2 regions of the Janthinobacterium sp. UMAB-60 genome follow, and region 2 is predicted to be linked to the other one. Evidence: predicted binding sites of a transcription regulator. Region 2 holds the regulator's gene; the other holds the start of a gene.
The links. The regulator FNR, encoded in region 2, switches genes on or off when oxygen is low (the NO sensors DNR and NnrR bind a similar motif). The targets are predictions, from matches to a motif close to TTGATNNNNATCAA.

Region 1: a site for FNR is predicted at 4,886-4,899, ahead of paaA (1,2-phenylacetyl-CoA epoxidase subunit PaaA). Genes of this name have one in related genera too.

The regions. Positions count from the first base shown of each region.
Region 1 is NZ_LT607482.1:387,392-396,612, reverse strand. It holds gene paaH (3-hydroxyacyl-CoA dehydrogenase PaaH) at 1-202, opposite strand, end outside; gene paaG (2-(1,2-epoxy-1,2-dihydrophenyl)acetyl-CoA isomerase PaaG) at 204-995, opposite strand; gene paaE (1,2-phenylacetyl-CoA epoxidase subunit PaaE) at 1,085-2,164, opposite strand; gene paaD (1,2-phenylacetyl-CoA epoxidase subunit PaaD) at 2,205-2,720, opposite strand; gene paaC (1,2-phenylacetyl-CoA epoxidase subunit PaaC) at 2,732-3,484, opposite strand; gene paaB (1,2-phenylacetyl-CoA epoxidase subunit PaaB) at 3,499-3,783, opposite strand; gene paaA (1,2-phenylacetyl-CoA epoxidase subunit PaaA) at 3,812-4,801, opposite strand; gene paaX (phenylacetic acid degradation operon negative regulatory protein PaaX) at 5,069-5,998, shown strand; gene K0F86_RS01790 (hypothetical protein) at 6,111-6,365, opposite strand; gene K0F86_RS01785 (M14-type cytosolic carboxypeptidase) at 6,507-7,631, shown strand; gene K0F86_RS27820 (methyl-accepting chemotaxis protein) at 8,007-9,221, shown strand, end outside.
Region 2 is NZ_LT607485.1:355,498-364,718, reverse strand. It holds gene ccoN (cytochrome-c oxidase, cbb3-type subunit I) at 1-941, shown strand, start outside; gene ccoO (cytochrome-c oxidase, cbb3-type subunit II) at 957-1,571, shown strand; gene K0F86_RS09615 (cbb3-type cytochrome c oxidase subunit 3) at 1,573-1,773, shown strand; gene ccoP (cytochrome-c oxidase, cbb3-type subunit III) at 1,766-2,686, shown strand; gene ccoG (cytochrome c oxidase accessory protein CcoG) at 2,691-4,073, shown strand; gene K0F86_RS09600 (FixH family protein) at 4,220-4,744, shown strand; gene fnr (fumarate/nitrate reduction transcriptional regulator Fnr) at 4,748-5,506, opposite strand; gene K0F86_RS09590 (response regulator) at 5,746-8,820, shown strand; gene K0F86_RS09585 (TOBE domain-containing protein) at 8,922-9,221, opposite strand, start outside.

The DNA of each region.
Region 1 (9,221 bases), on a different contig from region 2:
CTTCGTCAGCCGTCATGCGGCCCTTCTCGGCCAGCTTCGCATACATCTTGCCGATATCGAGCAAGGCCTTGCTGACCGCTTCCGCGCGCGTGTCGTACAGTTTGACCCTGTAGCCGGCGGCCGCGGCCACCTGTGCGATGCCGGCGCCCATGGCGCCGCTGCCGATGACGGCGACGATACTGTTGTTTGCCAATGCGGTCATATCAGTGTCCCTTGAATTGCGGTGCGCGCTTTTCCATGAAGGCGGCCACGCCTTCGCGGTAATCGTCGCTGTTACCGAGATCGCTCATCATGCGCGCTTCCAGCGCCAGCTGCTGCGGCAGGGTATTCGCACCGCTGGCGGCCAGCGCCTGCTTGGTGTAGGCCAGGCCCTTGGTCGGCGCCGTGGAAAAGTGCACGGCCAGCTTGCGCGTTTCTTCGGCCAGCTGCGCGTCGTCCACGCATTTCCAGATCAAGCCCCAGTCTTCCGCCTTTTCGGCCGTCAGTTTTTCGCCGAGCATGGCCAGGCCCATGGCACGCGCCGAACCGATCAGGCGCGGCAGGAAGAAGGTGCCGCCCGTGTCCGGGATCAGGCCCAGCTTGCAGAACACTTCCACGAAGCTGGCCGACTTGCCGGCGATGACGATGTCGCAGGCCAGTGCCAGGTTGGCGCCCGCGCCGGCGGCCACGCCGTTGACGGCGCAGATCACGGGCATAGCCAAGGCTTTCAAGGCCAGCACCAGCGGCGCATAGTTTTTTTCCACCGACTCGCCCAGGTCCACGCCCTTCGAGCCTGGTTCGACGGCGCGGTCGGACAGATCCTGGCCCGCGCAAAAGCCACGCCCCGCGCCCGTCAGCACGAACACGCGCACGGTGCTGTCGGCGTTCACTTTCGCAAGCGCATGGCGCACTTCCTCGTGCATGGCTTGCGTAAAGCTATTGAGCTTGTCGGGACGGTTCAGGGTGAGCGTGGCGATACCCTGCTCGATGGTAAAGAGGATGTTTTGGTAGGTCATGGCGTCTCGCTTCAATTTTTTAAACCCAGATGCAAGTGCCGGGGTCGGACCCTGAGGGTCCGACCCCAGTCTTCGCTTGGGGTCTGATGTTACTCAGCTTGGTCGAAGTCGACCACCACCTTGTCGGTCAGCGGAAAACTCTGGCAACTGAGGACGAAGCCGCGCGCCACTTCGTAGTCTTCCAGCGCGTAGTTGACGTCCATTTCGACCTTGCCGTCGAGGATCTTGCAGCGGCAGGTCGAACACACGCCACCCTTGCATGAGTAGCGCATGTCCAGCCCCGCTCGCAGACCCGCGTCGAGGATGGATTCCTTGTCCTTGTCCATCGTGAAGGTGGTGTGGTTGCCATCCATGATGACGGTCACTTCCGTTTCCCGCACCGCATCCGCAGCCAGCTGCGCACGCGGCTTATGAAAGTTTTTCGGGATGCTGGCGGCGAACAGTTCGATCTTGATGTTCTGCTTGGGCATGCCGGCCGCCTGCAGGGCGGCGGAAACACCGAGCATCATGTCTTCCGGGCCGCAAATAAACGCGTTGTCGTAATCTTCTACCTTGATCCAGTGCTGCAGGAATTGCTCGCATTTTTCCTGCGTGATGCGGCCGTTGAACAGCTCGATATCCTGCTGCTCGCGACTCATCACGTAGACCAGGTTCAAACGCTCCAGGTACACATCCTTCAAGTCCGTCAATTCTTCCTTGAAGATGACGGAAGACGAAGCGCGGTTGCCGTAGAACACAGTAAAGCGGCTCAAGGGTTCCATCAGCAGTGTCGTCTTGATGATGGAGAGGATGGGCGTGATGCCGCTGCCGGCCGCAAAGGCCAGGTAGTGCTTGCGGTTGACGCAGTCGAGCGGCACGTTGAAGTGGCCCATGGGCGGCATCACCTCGATGGTGGCGCCGGCTTTCAGTGTGTCGTTCGCCCAGGTCGAAAAGGCGCCGCCCGGTGTGCGCTTGATGGCCACGCGCAGCGTGCCGTCCTGCACCGCCGAACAGATGGAATACGAGCGGCGCACGTCTTCCGCATTGATATTGGCGCGCAGGGTCAGGTGCTGCCCCTGCTGGAAGCGGAACTGCTGCTGCAGTTCCGCTGGCACGTCGAACGTGATGGCGATGGTGTCGCGCGTTTCATTGCGCACGTTCGATACGCACAGCGGATAAAATTTACTCATGCTTCATCTCCAGTTTCTTCGGAACGTGTGCCTGATTTTTTTAGTGGCACTTGAAGTAGTCAAACGGTTCGCGGCAAGCCAGGCATTTGTACAGGGCCTTGCACGGCGTGGAGCCAAACTGGCTGGTCAGCTGCGTATGCGTGGAACCGCAATTCGGGCAGATCACCTCCAGCGTCGGCATGGGCTGGCGCTTGACACCACCTGTCAAACCACTGATGTCGATCACCTGCTGCTGCGGCGGGGCGATGCCATAGCCTTTCAGCTTGGCCTTGCCCGCCTCGCTCATCCAGTCCGTGGTCCAGGCGGGCGCCAGCTGGTTCACCAGCGTCACCTTGACCACGCCATGGCTGCGCAAGGCATCGGTGACGGCATCGGCGATCACCTGCATGGCCGGGCAGCCCGAATACGTGGGCGTGATCGTCACGATGCACTCTTCGCTGCTGACCACATCGACGGCACGCACGATGCCCAGGTCCACCACCGAAATGACGGGAATTTCCGGGTCCGGCACGTCGCCCAGCCAGGCCCAGACCTGGGCCGCGTCCAGCGCTGCCATGGGCGTGTTCACTACCACTCCGCCCCGGGATAGGCGCGCTGCAGGAACTGCATCTCGGCCAGAATAAAACCCAGGTGTTCCGTGTGCGTGCCCTGCTTGCCACCCTTTTGCATCCACGCGTCGGGCGCCGGCATGTTCAAGGTGGCTTCGGCGAAGATCTCGGCCACGTGTTCGAGGAAGGCCTGGCGCAGGATGTCGGACGGCGGCGCGATGCCGGTGGCAAGCATGGCCTGGTCGACGGCGTCGTACTTGAACATCTCGCCCGTGTACATCCACAGCTTGTCGGCCGCCGCCTGCGTCTTGGCATGGCTGTCCGCCGTGCCGTCGCCGAGACGCACGATCAGGTCGCCGCTGCGTCTCAGGTGATACGTCACTTCCTTGATCGACTTCTGCGCCACTTCGACGATGCGTGGATCGCTGCATTTCGCCAGTTCCAGCAGCTGGAAGTAGTGCCAGCTGTCGAAGAAGAACTGGCGCATCATGGTGTCGGCGTAATTGCCGTTCGGCTGTTCGACCAGCAGGCAATTCTTGAAGTCGTGGGCGTCGCGCAAGAAGGCGATGTCGTCCTCGTCGCGGCCCGCGTTTTCCAGTTCGGCCGCATAGCTGAACCACAAGCGCGTCTGGCCCAGCAGATCGAGCGCCACGTTGGTCAGCGCCATGTCTTCTTCCAGCGCCGGCCCCTTGCCGCACAGCTGTGACAGTTGCTGGCTGAGGATCAGGGCGTTGTCGCCCAGGCGCAGGAGGTAATTGACCTTGTCATCCATTACAGGCGCTCCCATCACAGGTTCTTGACTTCTTCCGGCATCGGGAAGAAGGTGGGATGGCGGTACACCTTGCTGTTCGACGGTTCGAACAGGGCGGCCTTGTCGCCAGGGCTGCTGGCGACGATATCGGCCGCGCGCACCACCCAGATGCTCACGCCTTCATTGCGGCGCGTGTAGACGTCGCGCGCATGGTTGACCGCCATGGTGGCGTCGGAGGCGTGCAGGCTGCCCACATGCTTGTGCGCCAGGCCGTGCTGGCTGCGGATGAAAACTTCCCACAATGGCCATTCTTTGCTCATGTTGCTCTCCCCTATCTGTCTTATGTAATTACGCTGCTGCTTTATTAGCGGCTTGCTTGTCTGCATACGCGAGCAAGGCATCGCGGAACCATGCGCCGTCTTCATACGCTTTGACCCGCGTTTGCAGGCGCTCGCGGTTGCACGGGCCATTGCCCTTCAGGACATTGTTGAACTCGGACCAGTCGATCTCGCCGAATTCATAATGGCCCGTTTCCGCATTGAACTTCAGGTCGGGATCGGGCACGGTCAGGCCCAGGTATTCGATTTGCGGCACGGTCTGGTCGACCATGCGCTGGCGCAATTCGTCGTTCGAGAACAGCTTGATGCGCCATTGCGCCGATTGGGCGCTGTTGACGGAGGCGGCGTCGGACGGGCCGAACATCATCAACGATGGCCACCACCAGCGGTTCAGCGCATCCTGCGCCATGGCTTTCTGCTCTGGCGTACCCTTGCACAGCGACATCATGATGTCGTAGCCCTGGCGTGCATGGAACGATTCTTCCTTGCAGACGCGGATCATGGCGCGCGCATACGGACCATACGAGCAGCGGCACAGCGGGATCTGGTTGATGATGGCGGAGCCGTCGACCAGCCAGCCGATGGCGCCCATGTCGGCCCACGACAGGGTCGGATAGTTAAAGATGCTGGAATACTTGGCTTTGCCCGAGTGCAAGGCAGCGAGCAGATCGTCGCGCGACACGCCCAGGGTTTCCGCGGCGCTGTACAGGTACAGGCCGTGACCGGCTTCGTCCTGGATCTTCGCCAGCAGGATGGACTTGCGTTTCAGGGTCGGTGCGCGCGTGACCCAGTTACCTTCGGGCAATTGACCGACGATTTCCGAGTGCGCATGCTGCGAAATCTGGCGGATCAGGGTCTTGCGGTAAGCGTCCGGCATCCAGTCCTTGGCCTCGATCTTGATGCCTTCGTCGATGCGCGCCTGAAAAGCGCGCTCTTCCTGGCCCATGTCGTCGATGGAGCGGACGTTCTTGAGGCCGGTTTCAACCATTTGTGCGTACATGATGTGTCTCCCATGTCTTTGATTTTGCGCAGCAACGCGGTGCGATGAACAGATAATACGATACAAAAAACGATTTGCATACACTTGATGTGAGTCATTTTAAAAATTCGTATCTTATGCAGCTTTTTTGTGCGTATGATATTGCTTATGAGAAAACACTACGAAGTGCCACCAGCGCTTCCGGCAAATTATTGACGCGCTACCCGCGCAGCCAAGTAAACTGCTGCTTTTATTGAATCGACCGCAACACGGCCAGACCGGAACCACATGAAGAACACCCGCTGCACGGCATGGATAGCCGATTTCCTGGAAAGCGACCCACCGCGCTCAAAGTCCCTGGTGATGACGATTTTCGGCGACGCCATCGTGCCGCGCGGCGGCGCCATCTGGCTGGGCAGCCTGATCGACCTGCTGGCACCGTTTGGCGTGAATGACCGCTTGCTGCGCACCAGCGTGTTCCGCCTGGCGCAGGAGGGCTGGCTCAGCTCGCAACGCGACGGCCGCCGCAGCGCCTATACGATACGCCCGGAAGCTCTGGCCCGCTTCGAACGCGCCTATCGCCGCATCTATGCGCCGCTGGTCGTGCACTGGGATGGCAGCTGGACCCTGGTGATCGGGCCGGCCGGCAGCATCGGCGCCGCCGAGCGGGGGGCGCTGCGCAAGGAATTATTGTGGGCTGGCTATGGCTTGATCTCTCCCGGCATCTTTGGCCATCCAGCCAGCAACTCGGAGGCGCTGGAAGACATCCTCGTGCGCAACGAGGTACAGGGCAAGCTGTATGTTTGCCACACGACAGAGTTGCCGGATGTCAGCACACGCCCGCTGCGCGACATGGTGGGCGAATGCTGGGACTTGTCGGAAGTGATGGCCGGTTACGAAAAATTCATCGCCAGCTTCCAGCCCCTGCTGACCTTGCTCCAGCAGGAACCCGTGTTCGATGCGGAGCAAGCGTTTGTCATCCGCTCGCTGCTGACGCACGCCTACCGCCGCGTGCAATTGCACGACCCGCAACTGCCCGTCGAACTGCTGCCCGAACCGTGGCCCGGCACGCAAGCGTATGCGCTGGCGCGCGACCTGTACCGCCTCACCCATGCGGCGGCCGAGGAACATATCCTGGCCACCCTGCGGCGCGAGGATGAGCAGGCGCCGGACGTGGAGCCGTGGTTCTTTGAACGTTTTGGCGGCCTGAACACCTGACAAAACGTCCATGGCGGCGTTGCAGGGCCTGGGCGTACGTTCGTACTGCCTGCGGCCCTGCGCCTTGCCCTGGCCATTTTTCAGGCGTTCAGCAAGCGTCGTTGTGTACCGTTCATTGCTTGGTCACGACTTGCTTCGCCCCTGCCAGCAAATCCTGCCCCAGCTTTTCCAGTGCATTGGCCTGCACCAGCATGGTGTCGAGGATGGCGACGTTGAAGGTGAACTCGGCCGGCGTGGTATAGCCGGGAAAACGCAGGATGCGCAGCAATTCATGCAAAGTCGTGCCCTTGCCCAGGTGCGCCAGGGCGTCGCTGAGGGCGCTGATTTTCTTTTCCAGGTCGCGTATGTGGTTGCTATGGTCGTCCATGATGCTCTCCCCGTGTTGGAACTATCACGTTAGCAAAGCATGTCCCGCGTCGTTTGCGCCAGCACAAAGGCGCGACTAAAACAGGTATCATCGCGCCATTGCACACGATGCAAAACCCATATGTTTTTATCAGGAACACTCATGACCATTAAAATCAGCCAGCAATTCGACGCCGGCGCGATCGAGGTGCTGCGCGCCGACGATGCCCAATCCATCGAGCTGAACATCCGCAAGGATTCCCACGCCGACATCACGCAGTGGTTTTATTTCCGCCTGCAAGGCGCGCAAGGCGAGGCGTGCACGATCCGCTTCATGAATGCAGGCAAGTCGGCCTACCCGGACGGCTGGAAAGACTACCAGGCCGTCGCCAGCTATGACCGCGAAACCTGGTTCCGCGTGCCAACCAGCTTTGACGGCACGGTGATGACCATCGCACACACCCCCGAGGAAGAAAGCGTGTACTACGCCTACTTCGAGCCGTACCCATGGGATCGCCATCTGGCCCTGATCGACAGCGCGCAAGCGTCGCCGCTGGTGCGCCTGATCGACCTGGGCAGCACGGTGGAAGGGCGCGACATGAACCTGCTGGTGGTCGGCGACGCCGATGCCGAGAAGAAAGTCTGGGTCATCGCGCGTCAGCATCCGGGCGAAACGATGGCGGAATGGTTTGTCGAGGGCATGCTCGAAGCATTGCTGGACCAGGCCAATCCGTTTGCCCGCCAATGCCTGCAAGACGCCGTCTTCTACGTGGTGCCGAACATGAACCCGGACGGTTCCGTGCATGGCAACCTGCGCACCAACGCGGCCGGCGCCAACCTGAACCGTGAATGGATGACGCCGACGATGGAACGCAGCCCGGAAGTATTCCTGGTGAAACAGAAAATGCATGAAATCGGCTGCGATCTGTTCCTCGACGTACATGGCGACGAAGGTCTGCCTTACGTGTTCGTCGCCGGCAGCGATGCGCTGGAAAATTTCACGCCAGCACAAAAGGCAGAGCAAGACCGCTTCATCGCCGACTTCAAGGTGGCCAGCCCCGACTTCCAGGATGAGCACGGCTATGAAGACGGTCCGTTCACGCCGGAAGTACTGACCATGGGTTCGCCCCACATCACGCATGCCTTCGGCTGCCTGGCACTGACCCTGGAACTGCCGTTCAAGGACAATGCCAACGATCCCGACCCACAAACGGGCTGGAGCGGCGCCCGCAGCGCTGCCCTGGGCGCGGCCGTACTGCAGCCTATCCTGTCCACCTTGCGCGCCTGAGCATCAGGGCCGGACCGGCCCGCGTAAGCCCGATGCCCCGCACGCCGGGGCATTTTTATGCCCGCACTGCAAGCGTTGCTGAGCGAACGATTTTTTTTCAGAACGTCTTGCCTAGCAGAAATTATCGTCCTACACTCAACAACAGAATCAGGCCGTGCCACGCTGCGCGGCCCCGCAAGAATACGCCACCGGGTGGGTCGCCATGACTTCCCGGCCACCAGAAATACGCATCCACGGCCCCATACCTGCCGAGCTAGCTCTCTGTAAGAAAAAACGACCGCATCGGCATCGTGCCGCAGCGCGCCTGCCCATCTGGCGGGTGCGTGTACACATGCTGCCGGGCGCTTCCCGCATGTCGCCGAGGATGGATTACCTATGTCCAAGCTTAAAATCAGTACCCGTCTGGCCTTCAGTTTCGGCCTGATCATTGTCCTGCTTGCCATGGTGGCATTTGTTTCCGTGAGCCGCATCCGCAACATCAATGCCTCGACGGAAAAAATCCTCAATGACCGCTATGTCAAGGTCATGCTGTCGAATACGATACAGTCCGAGATCAATATCCAGGCCCGCCTGCTGGGCAACGCGATCATCGGCGCCAACGATGCCGACGAAGTCAGCAGTGCCGTGGCCAAGATTCAGGCATCGGTCAAAAAGAACCTGGAACTGCTGGCGCGCCTGAAAACCCTGATCAACACGCCCAAGGGCCAGGAACTGCTCCAGGCCGTGATGACCAGCCGCGAAAGCTATGCCAGGACGCGCGATGCGAATATCAAATTGTTGCAAGAGGGAAAAACCGAAACGGCCGGCATCTTCCTGCTGACGCAACTGCGCTATCCACAAGAAAAATTCTTGACGGCGCTGGCGGCCATGGCCGGCTTCCAGGAATCGCTGATGGCAGCCGAAGGCAAGCAAGCTCTCGCCGACGGGCGTCTGGCCATCATCCTGACCCTGTCCCTGTCGCTCGCCGCGACGGCCATTGCCATCGCGCTGGCCGTCCTGATCAGCCGCTCGATCAGCCGGCCCATCGCCGAAGCCGTCAAGGTGGCGCAACGCGTGGCGGCTGGCGACTTGTCGGGCAGCATCGACGCGCGCGGCAATGATGAAACGGGCCTGCTGCTGCGCGCCCTGAAAGAAATGAACGACAATCTGCAAGGCATCGTGGCCCGCGTGCGCCATGGCACGGATGCCATCGCCCATGGCTCGCGTGAAATCGCCTCCGGCAATATGGACTTGTCCTCGCGCACGGAACAACAAGCCAGCTCGCTGGAAGAAACGGCCTCGTCGATGGAAGAACTGACGTCGACCGTCAAGCAGAATGGCGAAAACGCACGCCAGGCCAACCAGATGGCGCAATCGGCCTCCAGCGTGGCCAGCAAGGGCGGCCAGGTGGTGGCGGAAGTGATCACGACCATGGATTCGATCAATGCCTCGTCGAAGAAAATCGTCGACATCATCGGTGTTATCGACGGTATTGCCTTCCAGACCAATATCCTGGCCCTGAATGCGGCCGTGGAGGCGGCCAGGGCGGGCGAACAGGGCCGCGGCTTTGCCGTGGTGGCCACGGAAGTGCGCAACCTGGCGCACCGCTCC
Region 2 (9,221 bases):
GCGCCTACATCCTGGCCGTGACGATTTTGCACGTGGTCAATGGCGCCGTCATGCCAGCCTCGTTCACCAAGTCGTATTCCGCCTATGCGGGCGTGCAGGATGCCATGATCCAGTGGTGGTACGGCCATAACGCGGTGGGTTTCATCCTGACCGCCGGCTACCTGGGCATGGTCTACTACTTCATCCCGAAACAGGCCGAGCGCCCCGTGTACTCGTACCGTTTGTCGATCGTCCACTTCTGGGCGCTGATCTTCACCTACATGTGGGCGGGCCCGCATCACCTGCACTACACGGCATTGCCTGACTGGACACAATCGATCGGCATGGTCTTCTCGCTGGTCCTGCTGGCACCAAGCTGGGGCGGCATGATCAACGGCATCATGACTCTGTCGGGCGCCTGGCACAAGCTGCGCACCGATCCGATCCTGAAATTCATGATCGTCTCGCTGTCGTTCTACGGCATCGCCACCTTCGAAGGTCCGATGATGTCGATCAAGACCATCAACTCGCTGTCGCACTACACCGACTGGACCGTTGCCCACGTGCATGCGGGTGCCTTGGGCTGGGTGGGCTTCATCACCATGGGTTCGATCTACTATCTGCTGCCACGCCTGGCGGGCCGCACGCAGATGCACAGCACGCGTCTGGTCGACGTGCACTTCTGGGTGGCCACCATCGGCATCGTGCTGTACATCGCCGCAATGTGGATCGCCGGCGTGATGCAGGGCCTGATGTGGCGTGCGGTCAATCCGGACGGCACCCTGACCTACACCTTTGTCGAGAGCGTGAAAGCAACGTATCCGTACTACGTGGTGCGCGTGGCCGGTGGCCTGCTGTACCTGTCGGGTATGTGCATCATGGGCTACAACACCTGGATGACCTTGCGCGGCAGCAAACTCCCCGTCGCCCGCATTCCGGAACTGAACGCGGCGCACGCCTGATAGGAGCGAAAGCAAATGAAATTTTCACACGCATGGATTGAGAGAAACCCCTGGCTGCTGATCGCCCTGGTCACGGTAGTGATCAGCATCGGCGGCGCCGTCGAGATCGTTCCCCTGTTCTTCCAGAAGAGCACGACGGAGCCGATCGCCGGCCTGAAGCCGTATTCGCCGCTGCGCCTGGCGGGCCGCGACATTTACGTGCGCGAAGGCTGCTACAACTGCCACTCGCAGATGGTGCGTCCGCTGCGCGCGGAAACGGAACGCTATGGCCACTATTCGGTCGCTGGCGAGTTCGTCTACGACCGTCCGTTCCAGTGGGGTTCCAAGCGCACGGGGCCCGACCTGGCCCGCGTGGGCGCCCGCTACAGCGATGAATGGCACCGCACGCACTTGAACAACCCGCGCGACGTGGTGCCCGAGTCGAACATGCCGGCCTACCCATGGCTGGCGAAGACCAAGCTGGTGCCTGACGACATCATGCCGAAGATGCGCGCCCTGAAACGCCTGGGCCAGCCGTACAGCGATGCGGAAATCACCGCCGGCCCGGCGCAGCTGCAGGACAAGACGGAAGAAGACGCCCTGGTCGCCTATCTGCAAGGCCTCGGTACATTAATCAAAACAAGGAATTAGCATGGCAATCGAAAACCTGTTTGACAGCGCCAGCAGCGTCATGACGGTGGTTTCCTTTACGACGTTCGTAGGCATCCTGTGGTGGACGTTCAGCCGCAGCAATAGCGACTTCGACGCGGCGGCGCGCCTGCCGTTCGACGACGAGGCGCTCGACTACGCGGCCGATGCCGCGCCGGCACAAGGAGAGCGCAACCATGGCTGACTTTACCAATGGCTTCTGGAATATCTACATCATCGTGCTGTCCCTGCTGGGCATCATCGGCTGCGGCGTGCTGCTGTACTCGCAGTCGAAAATCAAAGTGGTCGAAGGCGCGCCTGCCGACGGCACCACGGGCCACGTCTGGGACGAGGACTTGAAGGAACTCAATACGCCGATGCCGCGCTGGTGGATGTGGTTGTTCTACATCACCATCGTCTTCGCCCTGGCGTATCTGTTCCTGTACCCGGGCCTGGGCACCTATGCCGGCAGTCTGGGCTGGAAATCGACGGGCCAGTACGAGGAAGAGCTGAAGAAGGCAGAAGCCGACTACGGTCCCCTGTTCAACAAGTACCTGAGCCAGGACTTGAAGACGGTGGCCGCCGATCCGCAGGCGCAAGCCATCGGCCAGCGTTTGTTCCTGACCTACTGCGCGCAATGCCACGGTTCGGATGCGCGCGGCAACAAGGGCTTCCCCAACCTGACCGACAAGGACTGGCTGTATGGCGGTGATCCCGACATCATCAAGACCACCATCATGCACGGCCGCAATGGGCAGATGCCACCGATGGGCGCCGCACTGGGTTCCGAAAAGGATGTCGAGAACGTGGCCCATTATGTGCTGAGCCTGTCCGGTTCCACCTCGGATCCCGTCAAATCCGTGCTGGGCAAGGCCAAGTTCGGCGCCTGCATGGCCTGTCACGGCGCCGATGCGAAGGGCAACCAGATGCTCGGTTCGCCTAACCTGACGGACAAGATCTGGCTGTACGGCGGCAGTGCCGATACCATCATGGAAACCATCCGCAAGGGACGCAACAACACCATGCCGGCCTTCAGCGATTTCCTCGGCGAGTCCAAAGTCCACGTGCTGTCGGCGTATGTCTGGAGCCTGTCGAATCCCCAGACGCCCGTGAAATGATGTAATGGAACCTCAAGTCATCAAGATGTATGCGGCCCGCGAGCAGATCTACCCTCGCGAGGCCAAAGGACGCTACGCTACCTGGCGATGGGTATGCGTATGGCTTACCCAGCTGGCGTTCTACGGCTTGCCGTGGTTGACCTGGAATGGCAGGCAAGCCCTGCTGTTCGATTTGACCACGCGCAAGTTCTACATTTTCGGCGTCGTGCTGTGGCCCCAGGATTTCATCTATCTGGCGGCCCTGCTGATCATCTGTGCGTATTTGTTGTTCCTCGTCACGGCCATTGCCGGGCGGGTGTGGTGCGGGTTCTCTTGCCCGCAAACGGTATACACGGAAATCTTCCTGTGGGTCGAACGCCGCATCGAGGGCACGCGCAGCGCGCGCATGGCCCTCGACAAGCAGGGACCCTCCGTGCGCAAGGCCGTCAAGAAGACGGCCAAGCACCTGGTATGGGGCGCCATCGCCCTGTGGACGGGCTTTACCTTTGTCGGCTACTTCACGCCGATCAAGGAACTGGCGCAGGCGGTGACCACCCTCAATTTCGGTCCCTGGGAATGGTTCTGGGTCTTGTTCTACAGCCTGGCAACCTACGGCAACGCGGGCTGGCTGCGCGAGCAGGTGTGCAAATACATGTGCCCCTACGCGCGCTTCCAGAGCGCCATGTTCGACCAGGACACCCTGATCATCACTTACGATGCCAAGCGCGGCGAACCGCGTGGCGCCATCAGCAAGAAGGCCGGCAACAACGACAAGCTCGGCGATTGCATCGACTGCACGCTGTGCGTGCAGGTGTGTCCGACCGGCATCGATATCCGCAACGGCCTGCAGTATGAATGCATCGGCTGCGCCGCCTGCGTCGATGCCTGCAATACCGTGATGGACAAGGTCGAGCGGCCACGGGGACTGGTACGCTACAGTACCGACCATGCGATGGAAAACAACTTCAATTCGAAGCAGATACGCCAGCGCGCCATGCGCCCGCGCGTCTTGATCTACACTTCCATCCTGGCCCTGATCATCATCGCCGTGTGTACCTCGCTGGCCCTGCGCACGCCCCTGAAAATGGACGTGATCCGCGACCGCGGTTCGATGGGACGCGAAGTGGAAGACGGCATGATCGAAAACGTCTACCGCCTGCAGATCATGAACACGTCCGAGCAAACCCAGCATTTCAAAATCAGCGCTTCCGGCTTGCCGGGCCTGACCTTGCTGACGCGCGAAGAGGTGACCTTGCAGCCGACGGAAACGCTGGGCTGGCCGATCCGCCTGCGCGTGCCGCACGGCGTGGGAGAAAAGGGGTCGAACAAGATTGCGATCGAATTGCACTCGCTGGACGACCCGTCGCTGCATGTGCGTGAAAGCGCGGTCTTCATCGTGCCGCGGTGATGTTGATTCGGGGTCGGACCCTCTGGGTCCGACCCCGGTATTTCGCCGTAGGGGTATCATCAATCATGCGTTAGGGTCACTTGATTTTCAACCCGGAAGCAAAAGCTGGGGTCAGACCCACAGGGTCCGCCCCCAAGGAGAACAAAATGTCCGACAGTCTGAAACTGCAACCTCCCGTTGCACCGTGGTACAAGCATCGCTGGCCCTGGCTGCTGATGATCGGTCCCGGCCTGTCCGTGGTCGTCGGCAGCTGCATGGCGTATATCGCGTTTACGCAGCCCGATGCGCTGGTGGTGGGTGATTATTACAAGCAGGGCAAGGCGATCAACCAGGACTTGCGGCGCGACACGATCGCCAGCGACCTGGCCATGGATACCAGCCTGTCCTATGATGTGGCGTCAGCGCGCCTCAGTGGTTCCGTGCACAGCTTCGGCAAGGCTTATCAGGGTCCGTTGCAGCTGCATCTGGCGCATGCGACACTGCCGGAAAAGGATATCAAGCTGCTGGTGCAGCCCGATGCGGCCGGCAATTTTTCCGTAGCGCTGCCGATGCTCGAACGCAGCCGCTGGCAAGTACTGGTGGAAAACGACAAACGCGAGTGGCGCCTGTCCGGCATCTGGACCTGGCCGCTGCAGCGCAGCATCGCGCTGCACGCCGATGAAGAGCTGTAAGCCTTATTTGCAGACGTCGGTACCGGCCGTAATGGCCTTCAGTTTGGCCGGCTGCAAGATCTCGATCTCGCGGTTGGAGACGCGCAGCCAGCCTTCCTTCTTGAATTTCGACAATAAACGGCTGACGCTCTCGATGGTCAGCCCCAGGTAATTGCCGATTTCCTCGCGCGACATGCGCAGCTGAAATTTGCTGGCCGAATAGCCGCGCGCTTCATAGCGCGAAGCCAGGTTGACGATAAAGGCGGCAAAACGCTGGGTCGCCTGCATATTGCCCAGCAACAGCATGACGCTTTGCTCGCGCGTGATTTCCTGGCTCATCATGCGATGGAAATGGCGCAGCAGGGTCGGCATATTGCCCAGCAATTGTTCCAGGCTGGAAAAAGGAATTTCACACACTTCGCTGTCTTCCAGCGCCACCGCATTACAGTGGTGGCGGTCGGCGCTGATGGCATCCATGCCCAGCAGTTCGCCAGCCATCTGAAAACCCGTCACCTGCTCTTCGCCGCCCGGATTGATCTGGTACGTCTTGAAGTGCCCCAGGCGGATCGCGTACAGGTTCTGGAACGAGTCGCCGATGCGGAACAGCGAGGCACCGCGCACGATCTTGCGGCGGCGGCCGATGATCTGGTCCAGCCGGTCCATGTCGCCCACATCGAGGCCCATTGGCAGGCACAATTGATGCATGCTGCAGGTCGAGCATCGCGCACGCAACGCTTCCACGGTCACTGTGGGCATGGTGGGAGTGAGTAGCGCTTCAGTCATGTCGGTACCTTTTAGAAAATGCAACAACAAGTTTACTGCATACAGGGTTGCCGTGTGCCAATTTCACCGCAGTTCCGCTGAATAAACGACGTTCTGACTTTGATTATATGGCAACATCGTCAAAAGCCCATGCGGGGAGGGCAATTTGCGCGGTGGCGCTTGCCAAGCTGGGGCATTGATAGGAAAATTCCTGACAGCATTATCTGCCGCCTGTGCCGCCCGGTACTGAAAAGGAAATCATGAAGCCACTCGGCATCAAAGCAAAAGTCGCGCTGGCCACCAGCCTGACCTCGATCGCCATGATCGCGCTGGTCACCATGATCCAGCTGCAGCACATGCGCGCCGACTTCACCCGAGTACTGCTGAGCCAGCAATCTGCCCTGATCACCCGCACCGCTGCCGAACTCGACGACAAGCTGGGCATGCTGCTGCAGATCGTCACGCTGACGGCCAGGCAGCAGCCGCCGGAACTGATCGGCCAGCCCGCCCAATTGCGCGAATACTATTCGCGCCGCGCGATGCTGGTGCTGTTCGACGACGTGCTGGTGCTCGATGCGCACGGCGCCGTCGTGGCCGACATGCCGCTGGTCACGGGCCGCATCGGCATCAACGTGGCCGAGCGCGAGTATTTCCAGACCGTCTTGCGCACGCGCCAGCCCATGATCACCGAGCCGATGCTGGGCAAATCGAGCGGCATGCCCATCGTGCAGATGGTCGCGCCCGTGCTCACGGCCGATGGCCAGGTGGCCGGCGTGGTGATCGGCGTGCTGCGCCTGTACAAGGACAACCTGCTGGGACGCCTGCGTTCGGAAAAGATCGGCAAGAGCGGCTATTACTTCATCCTCACGCGCGGCGCCGTGCCGCGTTACGTGCTGCACCCCGATACCGACCGCTTGCTGCAGCCACGCCAGCCGAACGCCAACCTGACGACGACCCAGCTGCTGAAGAACGATGGCGAAGGCACCATGGTCAGCACCAACAGCCGCGGCATCACGGCCGTCAACAGCTTCAAGCGCCTGAAATCGGTGAACTGGCTGCTGGCCGCCTCGCTGCCCCTCGACGACGCCTTCGAACCGTTCGATGGCGTGCTGTACCGGCTGGTACTGTGGAGCACCCTCGCCTCGCTGCTGGCCGCAGCCGTTCTGGGCTGGGTCACCGTGCGCCTGCTGTCGCCGCTGGTACGCCTGCGCGATACCCTGCGGGCGCTGCACACCAGCGGCAGCCGCTTCACCCCCGTGCCGGTGCAGCAGCGCGACGAAATCGGCGAACTGACGGAAGCGTTCAACGGCCTGATGAGCGAACGCGACCGCCTGCAGCAGGAACTCGAATCGCGCGCGGCGGAACTGGAACAGGAGCGCGACCGGGCCGAGGCGGCCAACCGGGCGAAGAGCGATTTCGTGGCCAACATGAGCCATGAAATCCGCACGCCCCTCAATGCCGTGCTGGGCATGGTGTATTTGCTGGGCAATACCAGGCTCGATACGGAACAGCGCAAGTATCTGACCATGGTGCGCGTGGCGGGCCAGTCGCTGCTGGGCATCCTCAACGACGTGCTCGACTATTCGAAGATCGAGGCGCGCCGCATGGAATTGTCGCCCGTCGAATTCGACCTCGACGAGGTCATGAACACGCTGGCCACGACGATGACCATGAATGCGGGTGAAAAGGAGCTGGAACTGGCCATCGCCGTCGAGCCCGACGTGCCGCGCCGCCTGGTGGGCGACGCCCAGCGCCTGCAGCAGATCCTCGTCAACCTGGCCGGCAACGCCATCAAGTTCACCGAGAGCGGCGAAGTGGTGGTGGCCGTCAGCCTGACCGAGAAAGAGAACGGCCGCGCCTGGTTGCGCTTCGAAGTACGCGACACGGGCATCGGCATGACGGACCTGCAGCAACAGCAGCTGTTTGCCGCCTTTTCACAGGGCGACCAGAGCATCACGCGGCGCTTCGGCGGCACGGGCCTGGGCCTGGCCATCAGCAAGCAGTTGATCCACATGATGGGTGGCGATATCGCCGTGGCCAGCAGCGAAGGCAAGGGCAGCCGCTTCTGGTTCAGCGTGCCGTTCGAGATGCTGGCGCAGCCGGCCGAAACGCGGCGCACGCCGGCCCTGGGCCAGCTGCGCCTGCTGGTGGCCGACGATAACCGCACCACGCGCGAACTGATCGTCAAACTGATCGAGGCCTGGGGCTGGCTGGCCGACGAAGTGGACTCCGGCTTTGCCGCCATCGAACTGTACCGCGAACGCCTGGCGCAGCAGCAGCCGTACGACGTGGTGCTGGCCGACTGGCACATGCCCGTCATGGACGGCCTGGCCACGGCCAAGGCCATCCGCCAGGCGGCCAGCGGCCAGCGCCAGCCCATCGTGGTGATGGTCAACGCCTTCGCCCGCAACCACCTGGAGGAAATCTCCAGCGCCGCCGAGGCCGATGTCGTGCTGATGAAGCCGATCACGGGTTCGAGCCTGTTCGATGCCCTGCACCAGGCGCTGATCGCCAAGAACGACGGCGGCGAACAGCGCATCCTGCACCAGCCGCTGGGCACAGAGCTGGCCGGCGTGCATTTCCTGCTGGTGGAAGACAATCATTTGAACCAGGCCGTGGCGCGCGGCATCCTCGAACACATGGGCGCCACCCTCGATGTGGTGGGCGACGGCTTGCAAGCCGTGGAACGGCTGCGCACGGAAGCGCTGCGCTACGACATCGTGCTGATGGACATGCAGATGCCCGTCATGGACGGCTTCAGCGCCACCCACATCATCCGCACGGAACTGCGCTTGAACTTGCCCGTGATCGCCATGACGGCCGGCGTGCTGGCGTCCGAACGCGAGCGCTGCATGACGGCCGGCATCAGCGATTTCATCGCCAAGCCCGTGGTGGTGGAAGAGATGATGGAAGTCATCCTGCGCCACCTGCCGAAGCGCCCGCCCGTGCAGACGGCCGGGCCGGTGCCCCTTGCCGATGAGGAAGTATTTTCCATGGCGCCGCTGATGCGCGTGATGGGCCGCGATGCCAAGGGGCGCGGCGTGCTGCGGCGCATGGTGGAAGACGCGCTGAACAAGGGCATGACGCCCGTGCGCGACGCCGAAACGGCGTTGCAATCGGGCCGCCACAGCGACGTGGCGCGCATCCTGCACGGCGTGCGCGGCTCCGTCGGCACCCTGGGCACGAAACGCCTGATCCGCGCCGCGTTCGCCACCGAGGAAGCCATCGACGCGGGCCGCCTGGACGAGGTGCCAAGCCTGCTGGCGCACACGGCGCAGGAACTGGAACTGGCGCTGGCGGCGGCGGCCGATTGGTTGTCCAGGCTGAAGGATTAAAAGAGTAGGTCGGATTAGCGCGCAAGCGCGTAATCCGACATGATTCGCCAACAATATTGTCGGATTACGCGGCGTGCCGCCGCTAATCCGACCTACCCAATTTACGCGGGCACGCCCAGAATCACGCTGGACGCTTTAAATATCGCCGTCACGCTGCTGCCGATGGCAATGCCCAGGTCGGTGCTGCTCTGGTTCGTGATGATGGCGGCAATCGTGCCGCCGCGCGGCAAGTCCAGCACCACTTCCGTGTTGACGGCACCCGTCTGCACGCGCGTCACCAGCCCGGACAGCTGGTTGCGCGCGGAAAAGCGCGCCCCTGCGCTGTCCGCCACGAGGATGATGGACGACGCCTTGATCAGCGCAAACGCTTCCGCGCCCGGCACCAGGCCCAGGCTGGCGCT